One region of the Peribacillus sp. NPDC056705 genome, then DNA from elsewhere that is predicted to be linked to it. Evidence: a T-box and tRNA genes for the amino acid it is inferred to sense, from the RefSeq annotation. Region 1 holds a T-box; the other holds one or more tRNA genes.
The links. A T-box is a leader RNA that pairs with one kind of tRNA and senses whether it is charged. The one in region 1 lies ahead of serS (serine--tRNA ligase), so its partner is inferred to be a tRNA-Ser.
Positions count from the first base shown of each region.

Region 2: it encodes a tRNA-Ser, which carries the amino acid that the T-box ahead of serS (serine--tRNA ligase) is inferred to sense. The anticodon was not compared.

Region 1 covers NZ_JBHTYI010000054.1:2,510-10,280, forward strand. The annotation lists gene dnaX (DNA polymerase III subunit gamma/tau) at 1-1,129, opposite strand, end outside; RNA gene ffs (signal recognition particle sRNA large type) at 1,313-1,577, opposite strand; gene tadA (tRNA adenosine(34) deaminase TadA) at 1,723-2,229, opposite strand; gene ACFRAK_RS26625 (cysteine hydrolase family protein) at 2,370-2,915, shown strand; gene ACFRAK_RS26630 (deoxynucleoside kinase) at 3,096-3,755, shown strand; gene ACFRAK_RS26635 (deoxynucleoside kinase) at 3,733-4,404, shown strand; tRNA gene ACFRAK_RS26640 (tRNA-Ser) at 4,526-4,618, opposite strand; gene serS (serine--tRNA ligase) at 4,750-6,027, opposite strand; T-box leader at 6,091-6,316, opposite strand; gene ACFRAK_RS26650 (D-alanyl-D-alanine carboxypeptidase family protein) at 6,386-7,705, opposite strand.
Region 2 covers NZ_JBHTYI010000019.1:298-8,068, forward strand. The annotation lists tRNA gene ACFRAK_RS19145 (tRNA-Lys) at 1-67, shown strand, start outside; tRNA gene ACFRAK_RS19150 (tRNA-Leu) at 76-157, shown strand; tRNA gene ACFRAK_RS19155 (tRNA-Gly) at 166-240, shown strand; tRNA gene ACFRAK_RS19160 (tRNA-Leu) at 253-341, shown strand; tRNA gene ACFRAK_RS19165 (tRNA-Arg) at 351-427, shown strand; tRNA gene ACFRAK_RS19170 (tRNA-Pro) at 439-515, shown strand; tRNA gene ACFRAK_RS19175 (tRNA-Ala) at 533-608, shown strand; tRNA gene ACFRAK_RS19180 (tRNA-Met) at 637-713, shown strand; tRNA gene ACFRAK_RS19185 (tRNA-Ile) at 724-800, shown strand; tRNA gene ACFRAK_RS19190 (tRNA-Ser) at 822-914, shown strand; tRNA gene ACFRAK_RS19195 (tRNA-Met) at 1,017-1,090, shown strand; tRNA gene ACFRAK_RS19200 (tRNA-Asp) at 1,097-1,172, shown strand; tRNA gene ACFRAK_RS19205 (tRNA-Phe) at 1,196-1,271, shown strand; tRNA gene ACFRAK_RS19210 (tRNA-His) at 1,289-1,364, shown strand; tRNA gene ACFRAK_RS19215 (tRNA-Gly) at 1,369-1,442, shown strand; tRNA gene ACFRAK_RS19220 (tRNA-Ile) at 1,448-1,524, shown strand; tRNA gene ACFRAK_RS19225 (tRNA-Asn) at 1,535-1,609, shown strand; tRNA gene ACFRAK_RS19230 (tRNA-Ser) at 1,611-1,701, shown strand; tRNA gene ACFRAK_RS19235 (tRNA-Glu) at 1,705-1,776, shown strand; gene ACFRAK_RS19240 (TraR/DksA C4-type zinc finger protein) at 1,818-2,567, opposite strand; gene ACFRAK_RS19245 (1,4-dihydroxy-2-naphthoate polyprenyltransferase) at 2,713-3,633, opposite strand; gene ACFRAK_RS19250 (isochorismate synthase) at 3,932-5,341, shown strand; gene menD (2-succinyl-5-enolpyruvyl-6-hydroxy-3-cyclohexene-1-carboxylic-acid synthase) at 5,334-7,085, shown strand; gene menH (2-succinyl-6-hydroxy-2,4-cyclohexadiene-1-carboxylate synthase) at 7,082-7,771, shown strand, end outside.

The sequences.
Region 1 (7,771 bases):
TCTGCAGCAGCTGTTGAAGCTGCCCGTTATCACTTTGATTTGGCCTTTGCTCATTACATAACTTCACAAGTGCCACTTCAAGGAAAATCCTTGGATGATTTGTCCATTTCATATCCTGCTGTGTTTGATTGAAGCTTTCAATAATGGAGTAAATCGATTCAGAAGAGATGACTTCTGCCAATTCCTTAAATTGGGGATCTATTAAAACACGCTCGAAGGATTCTGCCAGTGCCGGTGCCGTTTGATACAAAAGCATGTCACGGAAATAATAAATCATGTCTTCTATGAACCTGGCCGGGTCTTTTCCCATGGCCAGCAATTCTTCAAGGACTTCAAGTGCCACCGCTACTTCTTTATCATATATGGCTTTTGCCAGCCGGCTTAAAAATGCCTGTGACACAGAGCCGGTGACAGTCAATGCATCTTCCACAGAAACCGTCTCCGAGCTGAAGGATATCGCTTGATCAAGAAGGCTTAGTGCATCTCGCATCCCGCCTTCGGCTGCCCTTGCAATGATATGCAGGGCTTGTTCATCACATGAAACACCTGTTTCTTCAATGATTTGTGACATCCTGCCAACTATATCTTGAGGCTGGATCCTTTTAAAATCAAACCTTTGGCAACGGGAAATGATCGTTAGTGGAATCTTATGAGGTTCAGTCGTCGCCAATATAAAAATCACGTGCTTCGGAGGTTCTTCCAATGTCTTTAAAAGCGCATTGAAAGCCCCTTGTGAAAGCATATGTACCTCATCGATGATATAAACTTTATATGTAACCGCATTAGGAGCATATTTAACCTTATCACGAATGTCACGGATTTCCTCGACACCATTATTGGATGCTGCATCAATTTCTATAACATCTGATATGGAACCATCGGTGATTCCGCGGCAGGTAGCACATTCGTTACAGGGCTCACTTATCGGGGCATGCTCACAATTCACTGCTTTTGCTAGAATTTTGGCAGCACTTGTTTTCCCTGTTCCACGTGGACCGGAAAATAAATAGGCATGCGAAACCTTCTGCCCGACCAAGGCATTCTGCAACGTTTTCGTTACATGTTCCTGCCCGACTACATCAATGAATTGTTGTGGCCGCCACACCCGGTATAATGCTTGATACCCCACGGAAATCCCTCCTTCTTTTCTCCATCTTGTTTATTATACATTACTGATTTCCTTAATTTCAAAGCCTAAAAAGAAATTTCATCATTGCCTCATTTTTTTCAAGAGTACCAAGCACTTTACCTTCTTGGCATAAAAAAAAACCCACCCGATACGAATGAGTTTTTTGTTTATGTAAAATAACTGCCGTGCACCTTCTGTCGATTAGCAACCATAAGCGTTACTTAAGCAGTTAGCTCGACCCAGGCAACCCTGCGGCACATGAGAACTTCCACTTAATGCTGCTTCCTTCCGGACCTGACATGGTTCATGGAGTCCCATTGCGCAGGACCCGGGCGTCAACACCACTTACTTAAGGCAGGCCCTACAGAATGCTAACCTCGAGAAGGGATTCAACCTCGCTAGAGCGGATTGCGAGTACAGGGCACCGCTACCTCCCCGTCTAGCACGGCAAAAGTAATACCAATTTCACAGCGTCATGACGACGCATAATTCATTATACTAAGGTAACAAAAAAAACGCAAGTGTTGTTCATGAACAGTTTGATTCCAAATTTATCAAACGAAGCAAACCTTTTTTTCAACATTCGTTTTTCCTTATTTATTTTCTTCGGCAATCTTGAGTGCTTGCTCTCTTTTCAAAGTTTTCTTTCTATCCCTAAGCTCTTTAAAAAAAGAAGTCAATATCCAGCCGCACTCTTCGCCTAATACACCGCTTGTTACATCACATTGATGGTTAAAGCGTTCATCTTGAAGTAAATCCATGAATGTCCCCGCACAGCCAGCCTTTGGATCATGCGCTCCAAAAACAACCCTTTTCACCCTAGATTGCAAGATGGCCCCAGCACACATGGGACAAGGTTCCAACGTCACATATAATGTCGCATCTTCAAGGCGCCAACTGCCAAGTTCCTTGCAAGCCTCATTGATCGCAAGCAGCTCCGCATGTGCCGTCGCATTCTGTTCCGTTTCCCTCAGGTTATGCCCTGTCGAAATAACTTGATCATCTATTACGATTAAAGCGCCAATCGGCACTTCTTTCAACATCTGCGCCTTTTCTGCTTCCTTTAAGGCTAAATTCATGTAATAAACATCATCCTTCATAAAAAAACCCCCTCATATAAAGTAGGAGTAAACAGACAAATATAAGACAAAAATAAAGGTCATACTACTTGTTCTAATGAATAGTAACGCATGCGGCCTACGTGCTGCAAGTAAATTCTCACAATATAGGAGGATATACCATGAATCGACCTGAATCACCTTCTTTTGCATTGCTGATCATTGATATGATCAATGATTTTGATTTCAAATACGGGAATATGCTCCTTGAACATACGAAACTTATCGTCGATCCGATTTTGAAATTAAAAAAGCAAATGAAAGAAAAAGGTTTTCCAATCATTTATATCAACGACCATTATGATTTATGGCAGGCTGACTTCGATAAAATTATTGATAGATGTAAAAATGAAGGAAATGCCTCATTAATCGAAAGGATAAAACCCCAACAGGACGAATTCTTTCTCATCAAGCCGAAACATTCCGCATTTTATGGGACGGCACTCCATACACTACTTAAACGTTTAAACGTGGAAACACTGATCATTACCGGCATAGCTGGCAACATCTGCGTGCTATTCACGGCCAATGACGCCTATATGCGGGAATATAAATTATGGATTCCGAAGGATTGCATCGCTTCTGCATCAAAGGAAGATAATCATTACGCGTTAAAGATGATGAACCATGTTCTCAAGGCATCCATAAAAGATGGTGAAGACTTTTAAGCACCAATCGAATAAGGCACTAACCTCATGCCACCTCCAATAAACAAACTTTCATTCTCTTTCTTTATCAACCTGACAAAAATATCACTAAAGTCCCAAGTCTGTGATACAATATCTCTTGGCGAAAAACCTAATAACCGGGAATTTCAGCTTGATACCTCATGAAGGAGGACAGATTGGATGAAATCCACCCCATTTATCACCGTCGAAGGTCCAATCGGCGTGGGAAAAACATCACTTGCAAAAATTATTGCAGATCATTTTCAAATTTCATTATTGAAGGAAATTGTAGATGAAAATCCATTTCTCGGGAAATTCTATAAAGATATTGATGAGTGGAGCTTTCAAACAGAAATGTTTTTTCTATGTAACCGGTATAAACAATTGGAAGATATCGAAAAAAAGTATCTTACTAATGACCAAGCCGTGGTGGCTGATTACCATATATTCAAGAACTTGATATTTGCTGAACGAACGTTAAAGAACGGACAATACAATAAGTACCTTGAAATATTCAATATTTTAACACGTGATATGCCTAAACCTAATATGGTGATTTATTTAAATGCAAGTCTTGATACTCTTATCTCCCGAATCGGCAAAAGAGGTCGTGAATTCGAAAAAAATATATCCTCCATTTATTTAGAGCAGTTATCCGCGGATTATCGAACGTTCATGGAAGCATTTGAGAAACAGCACCCTGACATACCTGTTCTTACATTCAATGGAGATGAGCTGGATTTTGTCGGGAACAAGGATGATTTGAAAACGATAATCAGCCAAATAGAGAATGCCCTGCACAAAGGAGTAAAGTCAAATGAACTTACGAAAGAAATATAATATTCCAAACAACGCTGTCATTACGATAGCAGGGACGGTTGGCGTAGGAAAATCGACTATGACCAATGCTTTAGCCGATGCCCTTCAATTCAGGACATCCTTTGAAAAGGTTGATACGAACCCCTATCTGGATAAGTTTTACGATGATTTTAATCGTTGGAGTTTCCACCTGCAAATCTATTTCCTCGCTGAACGTTTTAAAGAGCAAAAAAAGATCTTCGAATATGGCGGCGGTTTTATTCAAGACCGTTCCATTTATGAAGACACCGGGATATTTGCAAAAATGCATTATGAAAAAGGCACGATGAATGATGTGGACTACGAAACTTATACAAGCCTTTTCAACGCCATGGTAATGACGCCATACTTCCCGCACCCTGATTTACTTATCTATCTCGAAGGTTCGCTGGATGATATCCTCGACCGGATCCAAGAGCGCGGCCGTCCAATGGAACAGCATACTCCAATTGAATATTGGCAGGAAATGCACGGCCGTTACGAAGAATGGATCGATCAATTCAACGCCTGCCCTGTCCTTCGGTTAAATATAAATGAATATGACCTTATGCAGGATGAAGCAAGCATCGAACCTCTTATAAAACGGATTGCCGAATATATGGAGCAAACCAAATTATTGCGAAATGTGTAAAACAGAAAAACCACCGGTTATCCGGTGGTTTTTTAATATATTAGAAAACAAAAATTCCGTTACATATCTGTAACGGAATTTATCGATATCCAATTTATGCGCTGTGGTTATTAATAAGTTATGGAGGAGGTAGAGGGATTCGAACCCCCGCGGGATTTGACTCCCCTGTCGGTTTTCAAGACCGATCCCTTCAGCCGGACTTGGGTATACCTCCGTATCAACATTTATTATATTACATGGAATTAAAATTAAAGTCAAGCCCTCTATAAAGTTTTTTTAAAATAATTTCAAACTTTTATAAAAAGGAGAATCAGCCTCTTTAATCAGAAGCTGATTCCCTTTAACTTACGGTTTAATGACTTCCACACCGCGCATATATGGACGTAATACTTCAGGAATGATAACACTGCCATCTTCCTGCTGATAATTTTCCAAAAGGGCAGCAACTGTACGGCCGATTGCCAGACCTGATCCATTTAGAGTATGGACATGTTCAGGTTTGCCTTTTACATCACGTCTGAAGCGGATATTGGCCCGTCTAGCCTGGAATGCTTCAAAGTTACTGCAAGAAGAAATTTCTCGGTACGTCCCATAACTCGGGATCCAAACCTCGATATCATACTTTTTAGCAGCAGTGAATCCAAGATCTCCCGTACACATGCTCAGCACTCGGTATGGAAGGCCTAGCAATTGAAGGACCTTTTCGGCATGACCTGTGAGATTTTCCAATTCTGCATAAGAATCTTCCGGCTTCACGAACTTCACTAATTCAACTTTATTGAATTGGTGCTGACGAATTAACCCGCGGGTATCACGACCAGCAGATCCTGCCTCTGAACGGAATGAAGCGCTGTATGCCGCATAGCTTATCGGCAGATCGTCCGTGCTCATGATTTCATCACGATGGAAGTTTGTCACCGGGACTTCGGCTGTAGGAATCAAGAAGTAATCATCACTTTCGATACGGAAAGCATCCTCTTCGAATTTTGGCAATTGACCTGTTCCCGTCATGCTTGCACGGTTCACCATATATGGCGGCAGCATTTCTTCATATCCGTGTTCCTCAACATGAAGGTCCAGCATAAAGCTAATTAAAGCACGCTCTAATCGAGCACCAAGACCCCTATAAAATACAAATCGGCTTCCGGTCACTTTTGCTGCCCGTTCAAAATCCAGGATTCCTAGATCTCCAGCTACATCCCAGTGCGGTTTCGGTTCAAACTTGAATTCCGGTAACTCTCCCCATTTACGGATTTCGACATTATCGTCTTCCGTCTCACCAACAGGCACACTTTCATGTGGAATATTCGGAATGGAAAGAAGTAATGTTTCTAACTGGGCTTCCACTTCACGAAGTTCATCATCGAACCCTTTGATACGGTCACCAACTTCACGCATTTCGGCAATCAACTGATCTGCGTCCTTTTTTTCCCGTTTCAATACGGCCACTTGCTGTGAAACTTCGTTTCTTTCACTTTTCAGCTTTTCCGTATCTGCAATCAAAGTCCGACGCTTTACATCCAGTTCCTCGAATTTACCTAAATCGGTCAAATCTTCTCCTCTAAATTGCAATACACGCTTCACTTCTTCAAAATTATTCCTTACATATTTCAAATCCAACATTTTCAGTTCCTCCTTAATAGTTTGATGATTTATCAAAGAACGCAAAAAACTCCCGTCCCCTGAAGAAGGGACGAGAGTTACCCGCGTTGCCACCCTAGTTGAAGGCGTATGAAAAAAACGCCTACCACTTATCTCGATAACGGCTTTTAACCGAAAGTATTTACTGACCCAAAAGGCTTTCCATACTCTGCTCCAGGAGGGATTCACAAAACTCTCACACCGATTTCCACCAGCCATCGGCTCTCTATAGAAAGAAATACTTGTTACTATATCCTGTCATTGCTTTCTTATATAATCAGATTGTTTTCCATAATGTACTATAATTTTACACATTACGCAACCGTTTTATACACGAAACTTAAAACCAGCCTTTAACAGTAGAAGCTACACTGCTCCATACGTCACCAAAGAATCCGCCAACTGCTCGCATTGATAATACAAACCAGTTTGCCTTTTCAACAGATTCAGCAGCTACGACGTTCACCTTAACCGGATCGCCGTTAATGTACCCGTAATCTTCTCCTTTTTTAGGAGTGACTGTGATGTAACCTAGCTTTTCACCTTTTTTGATTGGTGCAGTAAGCTTACCATCATCATTCAATTTGTTTTTATCGATCACTAAATCTGTTTTATAGTTATCTTTCTCACCATTTTCAACAAGTAGCTCGATTGCCTTTTCAGATTGGATCTTAACGCTTTTTTCCTTACCTTTTACTACTGAAAGTGTTTCTTTCCCTTTCACCTGGTAATTGGCAGGAAGGACTTTTTCCTTTTTAAAGGTTGCATAAGCATAGTTCATAAGCTTAGTGCTATCTGCAAAACGTTCGTTTTTATTAGTGGACTTCATAACCACCGTGATATAGCGCTGACCGTCCCGGATAACCGTCCCTGTATGTCCATAACCGGCAAAGTCGGTAGAACCCGTTTTCAGTCCATCTACGCCTTTATATTCAAATATCAGACCTGGCAACATCCAGTTGAAGTTCGGATATTCTTTTCCATCACGGAACTTCAATTTAGGAATGCTGGCGATCTTTAACACTTCAGGATAATCGTTTATTAAACGATAAGCAAGAAGGGCAGTATCTTTTGCTGTCATGATATTTTCACTATCTTCATTACCGGAAGGATATTGTCCTAATAAATCGGAGTTGTTCAAACCGCTGGCATTAACGAATTTATGGTGTTTCAAGCCTAATTCCTTTGCTTTTTCGTTCATTAACTTAACGAAGCTCTTTTCACTTCCGGAAACCAACTGTGCTAAAGCCACTGTTGCCGCATTTCCGGAATAGACGGCCATAGCTTGATATAGTTCCTTAACTGTATAATCTTCACCTTCCGTTAACCCAACATTCGACAAATTGGGTGCTTTTGAAAGGTCATGTACGTATTTATTTATTTTAACTTTTTGATCCCAACTGATTTTCCCATTTTTGATAGACTCCATTATGATGTACTCGGTCATCATTTTAGACATGGATGCAATCCCTAATACTTTATCGGCATTTTTTTCATACACGATTTGTCCTGTTTCACCATCAATGACGATGGCTGCCTCTGCTTTTAAACCTAAATTATCAGATTCAGCAACAGCTTCCCCCGGTTGATAGGCAAATTGCGACATAACAAGAACTAAAACAAAAGTAAAAATGAGGGTCATCTTGCTGATTTTTTTCAATTTCCAATACCTCCAACTTTTAAGCTAATCTCTATAACAAAGAAGAAACTTTATGTAATTCCCTTG
Region 2 (7,771 bases), on a different contig from region 1:
GCTCAGTTGGTAGAGCATCTGACTTTTAATCAGAGGGTCGAAGGTTCGAATCCTTCATGGCTCACCATTTTATATGCGGGTGTGGCGGAATTGGCAGACGCACCAGACTTAGGATCTGGCGCCGCAAGGCGTGGGGGTTCAAGTCCCTTCACCCGCATCTTTCATGCGGAAGTAGTTCAGTGGTAGAATACAACCTTGCCAAGGTTGGGGTCGCGGGTTCGAATCCCGTCTTCCGCTCCACTTTTCGTATGTGCCGGGGTGGCGGAACTGGCAGACGCACAGGACTTAAAATCCTGCGGTAGGTGACTACCGTACCGGTTCGATTCCGGTCCTCGGCACCATCATAATATGCGCCCGTAGCTCAATTGGATAGAGCATCTGACTACGAATCAGAAGGTTGTAGGTTCGACTCCCGCCGGGCGCACCATGTTTTTATTGCGGGAAGTAGCTCAGCTTGGTAGAGCACTTGGTTTGGGACCAAGGGGTCGCAGGTTCGAATCCTGTCTTCCCGACCACGTGATTTTTAATGAATGGGGCCTTAGCTCAGCTGGGAGAGCGCCTGCCTTGCACGCAGGAGGTCAGCGGTTCGATCCCGCTAGGCTCCACCATTTTTCAATCAGAAACTTATATTATATTGGCGGTGTAGCTCAGCTGGCTAGAGCGTACGGTTCATACCCGTGAGGTCGGGGGTTCGATCCCCTCCGCCGCTACCAATAAATATAAGGACCTTTAGCTCAGCTGGTTAGAGCAGACGGCTCATAACCGTCCGGTCGTAGGTTCGAGTCCTACAAGGTCCACCATATTCACTTTTTAAAAGCCATGGAGGTATACCCAAGTTCGGCTGAAGGGATCGGTCTTGAAAACCGACAGGGGAGTCAAATCCCGCGGGGGTTCGAATCCCTCTACCTCCTCCATTTTTCAAAAAGCAGCAAGTTGTTTTGAAACACCCTTACATAAAGGATGCGGACGAAACGCTATACACGAAAACTTGATGCAAATCGTTTCATTATTACCGTCGCGGGGTGGAGCAGTCCGGTAGCTCGTCGGGCTCATAACCCGAAGGTCGCAGGTTCAAATCCTGTCCCCGCAATTATTAGGTCCCGTGGTGTAGCGGTTAACATGCCTGCCTGTCACGCAGGAGATCGCGGGTTCGATTCCCGTCGGGACCGCCATTTTTAAAATTCAATACATATGTGGCTCAGTAGCTCAGTCGGTAGAGCAAAGGACTGAAAATCCTTGTGTCGGCGGTTCGATTCCGTCCTGAGCCACCATATTCTAAAAAATTACGGCGATTGTGGCGAAGTGGTTAACGCACCTGATTGTGGTTCAGGCATTCGTGGGTTCGATTCCCATCAGTCGCCCCATTTCGCGGGTGTAGTTTAGTGGTAAAACCTCAGCCTTCCAAGCTGATGATGAGGGTTCGATTCCCTTCACCCGCTCCAAATATGGGCCTATAGCTCAGCTGGTTAGAGCGCACGCCTGATAAGCGTGAGGTCGATGGTTCGAGTCCATTTAGGCCCACCATATTCATTGTTCCGCAGTAGCTCAGTGGTAGAGCATTCGGCTGTTAACCGAACGGTCGTAGGTTCGAGTCCTACCTGCGGAGCCATGGGGAAGTACTCAAGAGGCTGAAGAGGCGCCCCTGCTAAGGGTGTAGGTCGCGCGAGCGGCGCGAGGGTTCAAATCCCTCCTTCTCCGCCAGTTGGCCCGTTGGTCAAGCGGTTAAGACACCGCCCTTTCACGGCGGTAACACGGGTTCGAATCCCGTACGGGTCATAACAAAAAGGGAAGCATACATTCATGTATGCTTCTTTTTTTCATTTCTTTTCATTGATATAACTATCTTTTTGTTCATAGGGAATGTCTCCAAGATTGGATTCTATATTTTCTTCCTCCAGTGTATCTTCATATACCTTTTGCTTTTTGTTCGGTATGTTCACTCTATTTTTTCCTTCGATATCATTTGCGGCATATCCTTCATAGTCTTCAGGAAACCCGTTCGTTTCATCCTCGGTTTTATATAGATCATTATAATTGTCATGATCGCCTGTGTAATCGGATGGTGTTTCGGATGTACCGAATTTGGCAACTTCACCAAAGCTATCTTCTTTATCCACCATTTCGATTCCATGACGATTTTCAAAATGATCACCCATGGATGGGATTAGTATATCCTCTTCCGCAGGCCGGTCTTGTGAAATCGACCGTTCTGGAGCATGCTCGACACAGTAGAGGGTGCTTGGGATCGCTTCAAGCCTCTCGATGGGGATTTCCCTATTGCAGGTTTTACAATGGCCATACGAGCCTTCCTCCATGGCTTTCAAAGCTTCATCGATTTTCTCCATTTCGGATTGTGCATGCTCATCGAGCGCTTGATTCCGTTCCATCTCGAATAATTCGGTACCAAGATCAGCAGGATGATTATCATAGGATGATAATTCCCCTACGGATTCGGTCTGGCTTTTATCCAGAACGGATTGTTCATCATTTTGAATTCTATTAATTAGCTCATTTTTTTCTTGAAGCAGTTCTTTTTTGAATTTTTGCGTTTGTTGTTTCGTTGCCATATCGGATTCACTCCTTCTAAAGTCTAAATCTCATTTATATTGGTAAGATGGTTGTATTATCTATTACCCGAATCGGAGTATAGGAAAACAATAAGGAACGGATGATAGAAAAAAGGACTGAGCGAATGAGCTCAGTCCCAGGAGATTATATAAGATAGCTGATGAATAATCCAATGGCCATTAGTAAGCCAAAGAAGGTGTTCGTTTGGGCCGTGGCTTTCATTGCTGGCACCATCGTGATCGGCTGCGTTTTACCTACGAAGCCTTTGATTGCAGCCAGGGCTTTCGGAATGCTTAGGAAGGCAAGGAGGATCCACGCCGTTACGCTTCCGGTAAGGACTAGCCCAACTAGCCATAGATAAGAGAAGGCGAACATGATTGCCATGAATGTCAGGGCGTTTTTCCGGCCCATTACTACTGGCATCGTTTTGCGGCCATGTGCCTTATCTCCGTCATGGTCACGCAGGTTATTCGATAAGTTGATCAACCCGACCAATATTCCACTTGGAATGGCAATTAAGATGGCTGTTGAAGAAACATCACCGGTTTGAATGAAAAAGGCGATCAGGATTATCAAAAAGCCCATGAACAATCCAGAAAAAAGTTCCCCGAATGGTGTATATGAAATGGGCAGGGGGCCGCCTGTATAAAGATAGCCGACAAGCATGCAAACCAGTCCTACTGCAGCAAGCCACCAAGATGATGCGGCACAGATATAGATTCCAATTATCAAGGCGATGGCATACATGCCAAGGGCCAAGTTCATGATTAGTTTGGGGGTCATCCCATGACGGACGATCCCGCCGCCGATGCCTACGGATTCCTCCGTATCCAAGCCCCTCTTGAAATCATAGTATTCATTGAATAAATTGGTTGCAGCTTGTATCAGGATGCTTGCAATCATCATGGCAGCGAATAATAACCAATTCACTCCATCTTCCAAAAGTGCAATAACAGTTCCAAGCAAGACTGGAACAAAAGCTGCGGTTAGTGTATGTGGACGAATTAACTCCCACCAAATCTTCCAGGTCCGTTTAAGGGGAAGTCCGTCGTATTCTGTTTGCATTATTTCTCTCCTCAAAATCATTATTGGTTCTCTCGAAATTATAACAAATATTGAAATGTTGCACAAAAGGTTATCCTAATAAATGCAGGAAAATTGGGCAAGGGTATATTTGGAATTCACGGATGGTGCATTTCCAGAATCAAGGATATTTCTCTACATTCGCTAAGATTCATATAATAAGGAAAAAAGCAGGAAAGAATCGTTCGGTAAAGGGGCGTTTTATTGACATGAGGTTCAAGGGAGGTGTATCTTTAAATAGGTTAAAAAGCTTTTAAAATGTACATTTGGGGGGATTTTTTTGGCTATCTCAGAGGAAACTGAACAGTTTCAGGGACTGGCTTCAGCTATACAAAAGGCGAAGGACTTGAATGATCAAGTTCTATTCAGTCATATTAAGAAAGTTAATTGCAACAACCCCCTTTCATTTTATCAAGCTGGAAGAGAACGGTACGCGGGTGAACGCTTTTTCTGGGAGGATCCTGCAAAGGATATAACCATCACCGGTTTAGGCAATGTTAAGAAACTCAAAGCGGCATCGAATGCCGAACGTTATAGAGAAGTCGAAAAGAGCTGGATCAAACTGCAGAATACTGCTGTCAAAACAGGAGTGACCGATGTAGAAGCGACAGGTCCGTTACTGTTTGGGGGCTTTTCTTTTGATTATGAAACGGACAGTACGCTCCTGTGGAATCAGTTCGGGGACAACCTGTTTTATATACCTGCCTTCATGCTGTCAATAGTGGGGAAACAAGCTTACTTAACGACAAACTTACTTTGTTCGCCTGATGATTCAGAAAAACTCTTCATAGATATGATAAATGAACGGGAAGCTTTCCTTTTCGAAAGCTTGGATGGAAATGGATCGGGTGTGAATTCCCTGGTTATGCAGAGGGAAGTCGAACCTGAGGAATGGAAGCGGACGGTCGAAGAGGCTGTTCAGGAAATCAAGACGACAGATCTCGACAAGATCGTTTTGGCAAGGGAGCTTCGACTTGCTTTTGAACGTTCCATCGATTCAGGGAAAGTGCTTGAACAATTGATTGCTGAGCAGCCTTTAAGCTATATTTTCAGTTTGGAGGCTGGCGGTGACTGTTTTGTAGGTGCCACCCCTGAACGTTTAATCAAGAAAAAGGGAAATGAAGTTTTTTCAACCTGTCTTGCCGGATCGATGGGGCGAGGGAAAGATGAGCAGGAAGATGTTTGTCTTGGTGAAGAATTGCTTCATGACCAAAAGAATTTACAAGAGCATCAATATGTCGTGTCGATGATATCCAATGCTTTTGATTCTGTATGCGAAAAAGTGATGGTTCCTGCCGAACCGACACTTATGAAAAACCGTCATATCCAGCATTTGTACACACCGGTCAGCGGTATATCCAAGGAAGGCGTCACGATTTTTGAATTCGTCGAGAATCTCCATCCTACACCTGCCATGGGCGGACTTCCAAAAGAAAAGGCCGTTGTCCGGATCCGGGAAATGGAAGGTCTTGAACGCGGCTTTTATGCGGGTCCTTTAGGTTGGGTGGATACGTATGGAAACGGGGAATTCGCTGTAGGGATTCGTTCTGCCCTTATACAGAACAATGAGGCATCCCTCTTTGCCGGATGCGGGGTAGTCGAAGATTCGACTCCCGAAAGTGAATTCCGGGAAACAGGGATTAAATTCAATCCGATGTTAAGTGCTTTAGGAGGAAATCTTAATGAATGATCGAGATGCATTGACAGCGTATGCTGCTTCATTCGTCGATGAGCTGGCACAAAATGAGGTGAAGCATGTGGTGGTGAGCCCAGGTTCACGATCCACGCCCATAGCTTTGTTGCTAGTGGAACATCCTGATATCAAAATTCATATTAATGTGGATGAGCGTTCGGCTGCTTTTTTTGCCCTTGGTTTGGCTAAGGCCTTAAAAGAACCTGTCGGACTTCTTTGTACGTCCGGTACAGCCGCAGCAAACTATTACCCAGCCGTCATTGAGGCTTTCTATTCAAGAGTGCCGCTTATTGTGCTTACTGCTGACCGCCCGCATGAATTGCGTGATGTCGGAGCCCCGCAGGCGATCGATCAGATACATCTTTACGGGAGACATGTAAAATGGTTTGTCGAAATGGCACTTCCTGAAAGCACGGATGGGATGATGCGGTATGCCAGAACGGTCGGTGCAAGGGCGGTGGCTACAGCGGCAGCTGAACCTGCAGGGCCTGTACATTTGAATTTCCCGCTTCGTGAACCATTGATTCCGGATCTGGAGAAAGCAAAGGAGTACAGGCAAAATAAAATAACGCCTGCAGTGTTGATTGACAGTGGAGAACGGTCACTGTCTGCATCACAAATAGAAGCTGTTGCAACTACATTGTCACAAGCTAAGCAAGGTATCATCGTATGTGGCGAATTACCGCATCCCGAGATGAAGGAAGCCATCGTCGCATTAGCGGAAAAACTTGCTTTTCCTATACTGGCTGATCCCCTTTCGCAGTTAAGGAGCGGTAGTCACGACAAAGCCGTCATAATTGATGCGTACGATACATTTCTGCGCGATGAAACGGCAAAAGCGGCTTTCAGGCCGGAAGTGATCTTGCGTTTCGGGGCAATGCCTGTTTCTAAACCCTTATTGTTATTCATGAAAAAACAAAAACAGGCAATCACTTTGGTCGTCGATGGCGGAGCAGGCTGGCGTGAACCAGCCGGATTGGCAACGAATATGATTTACAGCGAAGAGAAAGATTTTTGTTTGAAAATTGCTGATAAAATTATTTCTTCCCCTGATGATGAATGGCTTCGCCTATGGCAGACCGTCAACGGTACGACAAAGGATGCCCTGGCCTCCGTCAGGGATGAATCGGAGTTAAGTGAAGGCAAGCTGTTCGCCCTGCTTGCTGATATGATGCCATTGGAATCGACGCTGTTTGTCGGGAATAGCATGCCCATACGTGATTTAGATACCTTCTTTTTGAATAATGGAAAAGGAATCAAGACAATGGCAAATCGAGGTGCGAATGGGATCGATGGTGTCGTTTCGACCGCTCTTGGCGTAAGTACGGTATCGAAAAATACAGTGCTGGCAATCGGGGATTTAAGCTTTTTCCATGATATGAATGGCTTGCTTGCAGCAAAACTTCAAAAACAAAATATCACGATATTGCTTGTTAATAATGATGGCGGCGGCATATTCTCTTTCTTGCCTCAGGCGAGTGAGAGGGAACATTTCGAAACGCTATTCGGCACGCCTCATGGGCTTGATTTTTCCCATACTTCCCAACTTTATGGCGGTAAATACAACAAGGTGCAAAGCTGGGGTGAGTTTGAGAAGGTATTTACGGAGTCATTCGAAATTCAAGGTCTGAAAATCATCGAAGTACCGACAGAAAGAGAGTCCAATTTACAAAAGCATCGAAATTTGTGGAGCTTTGTTTCCCAGGAAATAAAAATGGTGTTAGATAGGGAAATATCATGAATATTGTCAGCAAGGATGTCAATTATGCCGTTGAAATAACGGGAAATGGAGATCCTCTTGTACTTTTACATGGATTTACGGGAAATCGGGATACATGGAAATTCCTCATTCCGCTACTGAGTGACAGGTATACCATGATAATGGTCGACATCATCGGTCATGGCATGTCCGCGTCACCAGCCGATCATCGAAGGTATGAGATGGAGCGTGTGGCTGAGGATATCAAGTATATTTTGGATGTGTTACATTTCCCGAAAGCCCATATCCTTGGATACTCGATGGGCGGAAGGCTCGGATTGGGATTTGCCTGTTTGTATCCTGAGTATGTTGATACACTGATATTGGAGAGCGCTTCACCAGGCCTTTTAACAGAAGGGGAACGGGAAGTCCGAAGGGAAAATGATAGGAAGCTTGCCGAACGGATTCTTGTAAATGGAATGGAAGCATTTGTGAATCAATGGGAAAACATCCCGCTATTTGAAAGTCAAAAACGTTTGTCGGCCAAAACGAGGTCAGCCATTCGGGAGCAGCGGTTGGCAAATGACCCTGCCGGTCTTTCCAATAGCCTTCTTGGTATGGGGACAGGCAGTCAGGCTTCATACTGGGAACAACTGCAAACTCTTGATTTCCCTGTGCTCCTTGTAACCGGTGAACTCGACCGTAAGTTTTGTGACATTGCGGACTCC